DNA from 4 places in the Erwinia sp. HDF1-3R genome. Region 3 is predicted to be linked to each of the others. Evidence: predicted binding sites of a transcription regulator. Region 3 holds the regulator's gene; each other region holds the start of a gene.
What was found. Region 3 encodes CRP, which controls carbon source genes, mostly activating them, when cyclic AMP is high. Its sites were predicted from a motif close to ATGTGANNNNNNTCACAT; they were not measured.
Positions count from the first base shown of each region.

Region 1 (2,205 bases), 1.2 Mb from region 3:
GCTGAGAGTATGAGCGTTACTATCCGGGCCGACACGAGGCGGCCCACGGGTGAATATATCGACTTCAGTACACTAACCGCCTCGCCAGCATGCCATCCGGCCCGCGGTTTCTGATCTCACCGGGTGCGGACATCGCCCGCGATCCCCGGTCTGACCGGGTTGCTGACGTAGCCCGCGATCCCCGACCTGACCGGGATGCTGACGTAGCCCGCGATCCCCGACCTGACCGGGTTGCTGACGTTTGCCCGACTTAGTACCCTGACTGAGGCGCAGTGCTGTCATAGCCTGCGGCTTTCAACAGGCTGGCCAGCAGGCTCGAAGCGCCAAAGCGGAAGTGACGTGGGGTTGCCCAGTCGCTGCCCAGAATGTCATCGGCCAGCTTGAGATAGATTGCAGCATCGTCGGCGGTGCGAACGCCGCCGGCTGGTTTAAATCCTACCTTATGCTTAACGCCTTTATCGGCAATCACGCGCATCATGATTTCAGCGACTTCAGGAGTGGCGTTGACCGGTACTTTCCCGGTAGACGTTTTAATGAAATCAGCACCGGCATCAATGGCGATTTCAGAAGCTTTGCGGATCAGCGCGGCATCTTTCAGCTCGCCGGTTTCGATAATGACTTTCAGGAGCACATCGGCGTCGGCACAGGCCTCTTTACAGGCGCTTACCAGTTGAAAACCTGTCTCTTCGTTACCCGCCATTAGTGCGCGATAAGGGAACACCACATCGACCTCATCAGCGCCGTAAGCAATCGCCGCATGGGTTTCTGCCAGCGCAATCTCGATATCATCATTGCCGTGTGGGAAATTAGTCACGGTAGCGATGCGGATATCCGGCGTGCCCTGTTCGCGCAGCGTTTTGCGCGCGATGGGAATAAAGCGCGGATAGATGCAGATAGCCGCCGTGTTTCCCGCAGGGGATTTGGCCTGATGACAGAGCGCAATCACTTTCTCATCGGTGTCATCATCATTCAGGGTAGTGAGGTCCATCAGTTTCAGTGCGCGAACGGCAGCAGAAGTTACGTCAGTCATGTTTGTCTCCAGAGAGAAACCCGCAGGTCTTTATGTTAAAATAATAACACTTACAGAGGCGTATTTTCCGTGATGTAATTCACACCCATGAAAATGCCATTGCATTAATTCTATATTATGCGTGACTGATATCACATAAAAATCCTTGTGAATTGCCCTTATGGGGCATAGTGAACGATATTGTCCTTCCTGGTTTAGGCGGTTGCGCATAATGTTATAATTATAACATTTATTATTACTTAATGCTAAAGGGCGTGGTGCGGCTTAGGCTGGGGTGTCGCCTGGGGGTGAGGGCCCGGTGCTGCAAAGGCTGGGGTGGTCGCCTGCGGGTGGGGCCTGGTGCGGCACAGGTATGGGCTGTCGCCTACGGGTGGGGCCCGATGCTGCACAGGCCCGTTTGGTCGCCAACGAGTGGGGCCCGGTGCCTGGCGGTCCTCGCGCCGCGCGTGGCGCGGTTCCTTCGCTCCGCTCGTCGACCTTTCGGACCGGGCATGACGGGACATCCCTGTCCCGGCATACCCTTGTGCCAGCATCCCTGCTGGCCCATCCGGGTCTTCCTTACTGCACTCAGCGCTGCGGAATGCCTGTCACCGGGCCCCACCCGCCTGCTCCTTTTGCATTGTGCTGGCTGCGGGTAAGAGCAGTTTCACTAAAAGCAGCGCAGAAGCCCGAGAGGTGGACAATCCCTGCGGTTGACGGGCAATCCGCAGCGCTGCGGCGAAGACGGAGGGCCAGGCGAGAGCAGCAGGGATGCTGCACTCAGGGAGCGGCGGGCAGGACGCCCGCTCGCGACCGGGCCGTCCGGCCTGGAGCCGGAGCCAAAGGCACCACGCAACGCGTGGCGTGAGGACGCCCGGCAAACGCTGGGATTGTCCACCGGCATCGCAGGTATTGCCCAAACAATTAACCGGCAACCGCTGGGATTATCCACCGGCAAAGCCGATATTGCAGCCGACACAACCAACCGACAAGCGTTGGGATTTTCCCCCCATACACAGTAATTTTTGCAGCCAGGTGACCACATCCCGAGCGCTAAAGTATGCAGGAAATAGCGACTGGGTTAGCTTAATGCAGCTCAAAAGCCTGCGAGTTTACAGGGCCTGACTTGAAGCGGATCTGAAGCCCGAGAGGTGGACAATCCCTGCGGTTGACGGGCAATCCGCAGCGCTGCGGCG
Region 1 covers NZ_CP155071.1:840,463-842,667, reverse strand. The annotation lists gene deoC (deoxyribose-phosphate aldolase) at 251-1,030, opposite strand; gene AAGR22_RS03870 (hypothetical protein) at 1,723-2,031, shown strand.
Region 1: deoC (deoxyribose-phosphate aldolase) is a predicted target of CRP. The motif match lies at 1,242-1,259, and genes of this name have one in related genera.

Region 2 (2,205 bases), 280 kb from region 3:
CCGGCCTCCGAGTTGGACTATTCTTTAGGCGCGGCGTCTGCCGCCCTCATGCTTGCTTAAAACAGCCTTATTATTTACAGGAGTTACTTCCCATGACGACAGGAATCTCGCGTGCGTGGACGCGTCTGCTGGTGCCTTTCGCGGCACTGTTTCTGGTCTTGCAACTGACCGGCTGCGGCGATAAAGAAGCCGATCAGCGCAAAGCATTTATCGATTTCCTGCAAAACACCGTCCAGCGCAGCGGCGAACATTTACCGGCGCTGAGCGCGGATCAAAAGCAGAAGTTTGGTCCTTACGTTAATGATTACGCTATTATTTACGGCTTTTCCCAGCAGGTTAATCATACGGTCGATTCCGGTATCAAGCCCGTCGTGGATGAGCTGTCGGCCATTCGTATGCCACAGGATTACCTGACCCGCCGTGATTCTCTGCGCCAGGCAAGCGGCTCGCTCGGCGTGCTGACGCAGCAGATTCAGGCGGCCAGAACGCAGGCGGATAGCGGTAAGGCTGGCCTGAAACAACCGTCCGATCTGAAAGCGGTTTACGATAACGTTTATAACAAAGTGGTGACGCAGCCCGTCAGCGTACTGATGCCGCTGCTGCCCGCCCTGCAAACGCTTAGCCAGAATGCGGTGCAGACCGGTGATTTCCTGCAACAGCAGGGTACTCAGGTGACCTTTAATGGCCCGGCCATTCAGTTTCCTACCCAGCAGCAGGCTACGCAGTACAACCAGATGATGACTAACCTGTCGGCCAATTCACAGGCGCTGGCCCAGGCGCAGAGCGCGTTACAGACTACCTTCCAGTAACGCCCTGATACGGCAAGGATGCCGTTTTATCCCCCCTGCTCCGTTAGTAACTTATTTACATCCCCCTGCACCGCCCTTTAATTAACCCCCCTTTCGGCCTGCCAGGCAGAAAATAAAATTTGAATGAGATCACAATTTCAAAACAAACAGCCAAATATATAATGTGATGCTCATCACATTTATTCCCGATTAAGGTGAAAGATCCCGCCTGCGTATTTTATTTACAGCGTTTTATTGTGATCATTATCACTAAAATCCCCCCATACCCCACCCGAATCTAGTGATGTGGATCACACTTTCTCTGCTCACTACGCAGGCAGAAAGTCACGTGATAGAGTCCGGCTGCATACAGTGATACCGACGGTGCCACCGCGACTTCCTCAACTAAAAAATCTCTCGCGCGCGCTTTTTTGTCAGCGCGGAACAATAAGGGGTGTGTTTTTATGTCCTCATCAGATATCAAGATCAAAGTACAAAACTTTGGTCGCTTTCTGAGCAACATGGTAATGCCGAATATTGGCGCGTTTATCGCCTGGGGTATTATCACCGCGCTGTTTATTCCGACCGGCTGGCTGCCGAATGAAACCATGGCCAAACTGGTCGCACCGATGATCACCTATCTGCTGCCGTTGCTGATTGGATACACCGGGGGTCGACTGGTGGGCGGCGATCGCGGCGGCGTGGTCGGTGCAATCACCACCATGGGCGTGATTGTTGGTGCGGATATGCCGATGTTTCTCGGATCGATGATTGCCGGACCGCTGGGCGGCTGGGCCATCAAAAGATTCGACCGTCTGGTCGACGGCAAAATCAAAAGCGGCTTCGAGATGCTGGTTAACAACTTCTCTGCCGGGATTATCGGCATGCTGTTGGCTATCCTCGCGTTTCTGGCGATCGGTCCGCTGGTAGAGGGGCTATCACATATCCTCGCCGCGGGCGTAAACCTGATGGTGCAGAACAATCTGCTGCCGCTGACTTCAATTTTTGTTGAACCGGCAAAAATTCTGTTCCTGAATAATGCCATCAACCACGGTATTTTCTCCCCGTTAGGGATTCAGCAGGCGAGTGCAGCCGGTAAGTCGATCTTCTTCCTGATCGAAGCTAACCCCGGTCCGGGCCTGGGCGTGCTGATGGCCTATATGTTCTTTGGCCGGGGCAATGCCAAACAGTCTGCTGGCGGTGCGGCGATCATCCATTTCCTGGGCGGTATCCACGAAATCTACTTCCCCTATGTGCTGATGAACCCGCGGCTGATTCTGGCCGTTATCCTCGGCGGTATGACCGGCGTCTTTACCCTGACGCTGCTTAACGGCGGTCTGGTTTCCCCTGCCTCGCCTGGCTCAATCCTCGCCGTACTGGCGATGACGCCAAAAGGTGCCTACTTCGCTAATATCGC
Region 2 covers NZ_CP155071.1:4,693,733-4,695,937, forward strand. The annotation lists gene AAGR22_RS21350 (DUF3053 domain-containing protein) at 93-809, shown strand; gene AAGR22_RS21355 (PTS mannitol transporter subunit IICBA) at 1,253-2,205, shown strand, end outside.
Region 2: AAGR22_RS21355 (PTS mannitol transporter subunit IICBA) is a predicted target of CRP. The motif match lies at 971-988, and genes of this name have one in related genera.

Region 3 (2,205 bases):
CGGCTTCGACGGGCGATTTTTTCAAGTGCGCCGAGCGGCTTGTCCATCACAAAGCGCTCCGGCAGCCGGTGGTAGAGAATATCATCGGCCAGCTCCCGCAGTCGAGCGGCGATGGTTTGCGCGTTCCAGCGAATGACCGCTTCAGCATGGCTTTTTTCGACCAGCTTCTGCACCTCTTCAGGCTGATGCAGGCTGACGGAGATATGCTCCTGCAAATCCAGTGCGACCTGAAACGCGCGGATGAGACGTTTATGATGGCTGTCGCGGTTGGCGGCCAGCATATGCATCTGCTGATAGCAGATGCCGATCAGATCGACGGCTTTTTGCTGGCGGGCCAGCAGCGGCGGCAGGGCTTTTTCAGGATCGGTCAGACGGGTGAGCAGGGTATATTTGGCTTCACAATAGTCGGCCAGCTCGCGGTATAGCAGGCTGAGGGTTTCGCGCATCGGCTGCTCTTTCCACAGCCAGAACCAGAACCAGTTGAACACCCCGTACCAGATCGTCCCCAGCACGTAGAGCAGGGGCGGCTCCCATATCGGCATGCGACCGGCCAGACTCAGGGTGAAGATGGCGGCGATAAGCGATCCGGGCAGCAGCCTGGCATGCAGTGGGCTGATTTCACCCGTGACGCCCAGCAGCATTGCCATAGCAAACAGAATCGCAGGCAGGGGAACGCTGTGCTCACCCAGGTACTGGATCAGAAAGCTACTAAAGGCAAACAGGCTTCCGCCCACGATAAGGCGTTTGAAAAAGCGCTTATGCGGCGTATCCAGACCGGCGTTATTGCAGCATGCGGGTACCAGGGAGAACAGCAGTCCCTTTTGCAGATCGCCCAACAGCCATCCAATCGCTACTGGTAAACAGAGCACCAGCGTCTGACGCAGGGCATAGTTAACCTCAGGATGATAAATCAGTCTGCGCCACATCGCTCCATACCAATAAAAAAGGCGCAACGGGAGGTTGCGCCGGGGGGATCAGAGCCGGTTAGCGCGTGCCATAAACTACGATAGTTTTACCGTGTGCGGAGATCAGATTCTGATCTTCCAGCATTTTGAGTATGCGGCCCACGGTTTCGCGCGAGCAGCCCACAATCTGACCAATTTCCTGGCGGGTGATTTTGATCTGCATCCCATCCGGGTGAGTCATTGCATCCGGCTGCTTAGCCAGATTCAGTAGCGTCTGCGCGATGCGACCCGTCACATCGAGGAAAGCTAAATTCCCCACTTTCTCAGACGTCACCTGCAGGCGACGAGCCATCTGCGAAGAGAGTCGCATCAGAATATCAGGGTTAACCTGAATAAGCTGACGGAATTTCTTATAGGATATTTCAGCCACTTCACAGGCGGTTTTCGCCCTGACCCATGCGCTACGCTCCTGACCCTCTTCAAACAGGCCAAGTTCACCGATAAAGTCGCCCTGGTTGAGGTAAGAGAGGATCATCTCTTTGCCTTCCTCATCCTTAATGAGCACCGCTACTGAACCTTTCACGATGTAGTAAAGCGTTTCCGCTTTCTCACCCTGGTGAATTAGCGTGCTTTTGGATGGATACTTATGAATATGGCAATGTGACAGGAACCATTCAAGAGTCGGGTCTGTTTGCGGTTTGCCGAGAACCATTCGCGATTATCCTCTGTTGTCATCATGCCTAAACACAGGGGCAGAGTTCCCTGTCAGGCGTTGAAATAGTGACGCGTTTCCCCTCAGGGAAATTATCCCGAACCCTGTCGCAGGCCTGGGTCGTTATGTTGTGCCGTTTCGTCATGCTTGTAGAGTACGAACGAAATTATTACAGCTTTGTTTGTAGCACAGCTTGGAACGAGTGTCTTGTGTTGTCTCGCTTCAGCATAGTGTGAAAATTGTCGCATTGCCGTTTTTGTTGCCGAAGCGTAATCTGGCGTTAACTGAATGACTTAGAGGGATTTGTTATGCAAGCACGTGTTAAATGGGTAGAAGGGCTCACCTTTTTGGGAGAATCCTCATCTGGACACCAGATTTTAATGGACGGCAATGCGGGCGATAAGGCACCCAGCCCAATGGAAATGGTGCTGATGGCGGCCGGCGGGTGTAGCGCCATCGACGTGGTGTCAATCCTGCAAAAGGGGCGCCATGACGTGGCTGACTGCGAGGTCAAACTGACTTCCGAACGCCGGGAAGAAGCACCCCGTCTGTTCACCCATATCAACCTGCACTTTATTGTCAGCGGTA
Region 3 covers NZ_CP155071.1:4,417,714-4,419,918, reverse strand. The annotation lists gene AAGR22_RS20160 (YccS/YhfK family putative transporter) at 1-926, opposite strand, end outside; gene crp (cAMP-activated global transcriptional regulator CRP) at 985-1,617, opposite strand; gene AAGR22_RS20150 (OsmC family protein) at 1,926-2,205, shown strand, end outside.

Region 4 (2,205 bases), 800 kb from region 3:
GCAAAACGACACCAGTACCAGTCCGGCAAACAGCAGTTTCGCCTCCCTGGAGGTGACTGCGCCGCTGGGGAGCGGTCGCCCCTCGGTACGCTTAACGTGGCCGTCAATTTTGCGGTCGGCAAAATCGTTTACCACACAGCCCGCCGCACGCATAAAAAATACGCCCAGCACAAAGACCAGCAGCACCTTCATCGGGGGCAGGCTCATGCCCGCCAGCCACAGCGCCCACAGCGTTGGCCACAGCAACAGCAGCGACCCGATGGGCTTATCAATACGCATCAGTCGGCTGTAGGCCTGGAGTTTACCCGCGGGGAACGTTCTCTCCATGCTACAGGCTCCTGTCCATTGGGTGGGATGAGTAAAGGGGGGCAGCGGGTAGAAACAGCTCGGTCAGCAGCAGCGGCTTGTCGGAGAGGCGCAGGCGTGAGCGACGCCCCCACAGCCCATCAACCTGCCCTGGCTCAATAAAGTCACGCGTCAGCGTGGAAGAGGCAAACAGGTAGCGTCCCAGCGGGCGCGTACCCAGCTGCTGTAACATCTGCTCCGGGCCATTCAGCGTTGACGCTGGTACCAGGGTACGGCCAGCCAGCCAGGGTACGCCGTCGCCGCATAGCAGGATCTCACGCAGCCAGTAGCGGGTCTCTGCGGGCAGCAGGGCGACCTCGTCGCCCGCCTCCCCGGCGCGAATAAACCCTTCCTGCTGGACCTCCACGGTCACCTGGCTGCAGTGCCGCTCCAGGCGCCGGGTCATTGAGTCTTCTTCCATCAGCCAGTCAAGCAGAGGGGGCGTGAGCAGCGACGAAGTCACAGGCAGCCATGCCATGGCGCGCAGTTGTGCCAGCGCGTTATCAGCCATACGGCGTCCTCGGATAAAAATTTCGGTGCCATAGTGTAGCGCAGTCGCCGATCGGGTACACCGCTGCGGGTGCCATTATCGGAAATTTTGACTACTCACGCTTCAGACGATTGCTGTTCGCCAGCCACAGGGTGATCACCAGGATCAGGATCGCCACGGCGTAGGCCAGCGTGTCTAACGGGTTTTCATGGTCGACAATAATCAGCCGGATAATGGCGGTAATGCCGATATAGACGAAGTAGCGCAGCGGGAAGTGGTAGCCGGACTGGAAATACTTCACGATAAGCGCGATAAACTCGAAATAGAGGAAATAGATAACAATGCCGTCGATCAGCAGATAGGAGGAGGTCTGCTCCCCGGTATTCAGTAGCACATTGGCCAGATGAAACGTTTCCCTGCCTAAAAAAACCACCAGAATACAGGCCAGCATAATCAGGCCAATATTCAGCACCATCTGTAAAATCCAGGCAATACGCGAAGCGGTAATCATGCAAACTTCCTCAAAAAAACACGTTATTCGTCAGGAAAGTCCTGGCACGGATAATATGCTTTAGTGTGATGAAGTTCACAAGTTTAGTTGCAGGCCGCGTAGGGACGCGGCCTGCGGCAGGTTAGCGGAAATCGATATCGCGATCGGAGGTCATATCATAAAGCTGGTATTTACGACCGAGCATCTGGCCACCGTCGCGCGTCAGCGGCGTCCAGTTAACCTGAGCGCGTCCTCGCGTTGGTGAGGCGGTAAACAGATCCATCGGAATCGAGATGTAGAAGCCTTTGGTGAAGTCCCCTTCGCCGTAATCTTCCGCCGACACGTTGGTTTTGGTGGCGTAAGCGCCGACTATCACACCGCTGTCAAACTGACGTGAGACATCGATCGTCGCGCCTTTATCCTCGGCCAGATACTGCCCGACGCTCGCCTTCACCAACACCTGATTGTTGAAGAAAGAGGGACGCCAGTAGGCGGTCAGATTACCGGTTTTGGCGTGGTAGCTGGTAAACTGCATCATGTTGTCCCAGTCACGCTGCTTAACGTAGTTGGCATCAATACCAAACGCCCAGTCAGAGTCCAGCGGACGGTAGAGCACTTCGCCCCCCACGCCGCCGTACATCGTTTCCAGATAGCCGCCATACATCTGCCCGTAGAAGCCATTCCCCAGGGCGTGCATGTAGTTAGCCTGCAGGTTATTCACATAGACGTTATTTTCGACGTAATCACGAATATGGGTACGCACGCGCGGCAGCGTGGAGTCGGTCGGTGCGCCGTTGTAGTTAAATTTGTCATAGTTATTCGCCAGGTTGGCAAATACGCTGCCGTCCAGCAGCAGGTGGTCGGTGAGCCAGTAGTTGGC
Region 4 covers NZ_CP155071.1:417,064-419,268, reverse strand. The annotation lists gene ubiA (4-hydroxybenzoate octaprenyltransferase) at 1-327, opposite strand, end outside; gene ubiC (chorismate lyase) at 329-856, opposite strand; gene psiE (phosphate-starvation-inducible protein PsiE) at 948-1,346, opposite strand; gene AAGR22_RS01840 (YjbH domain-containing protein) at 1,468-2,205, opposite strand, start outside.
Region 4: psiE (phosphate-starvation-inducible protein PsiE) is a predicted target of CRP. The motif match lies at 1,410-1,427, and genes of this name have one in related genera.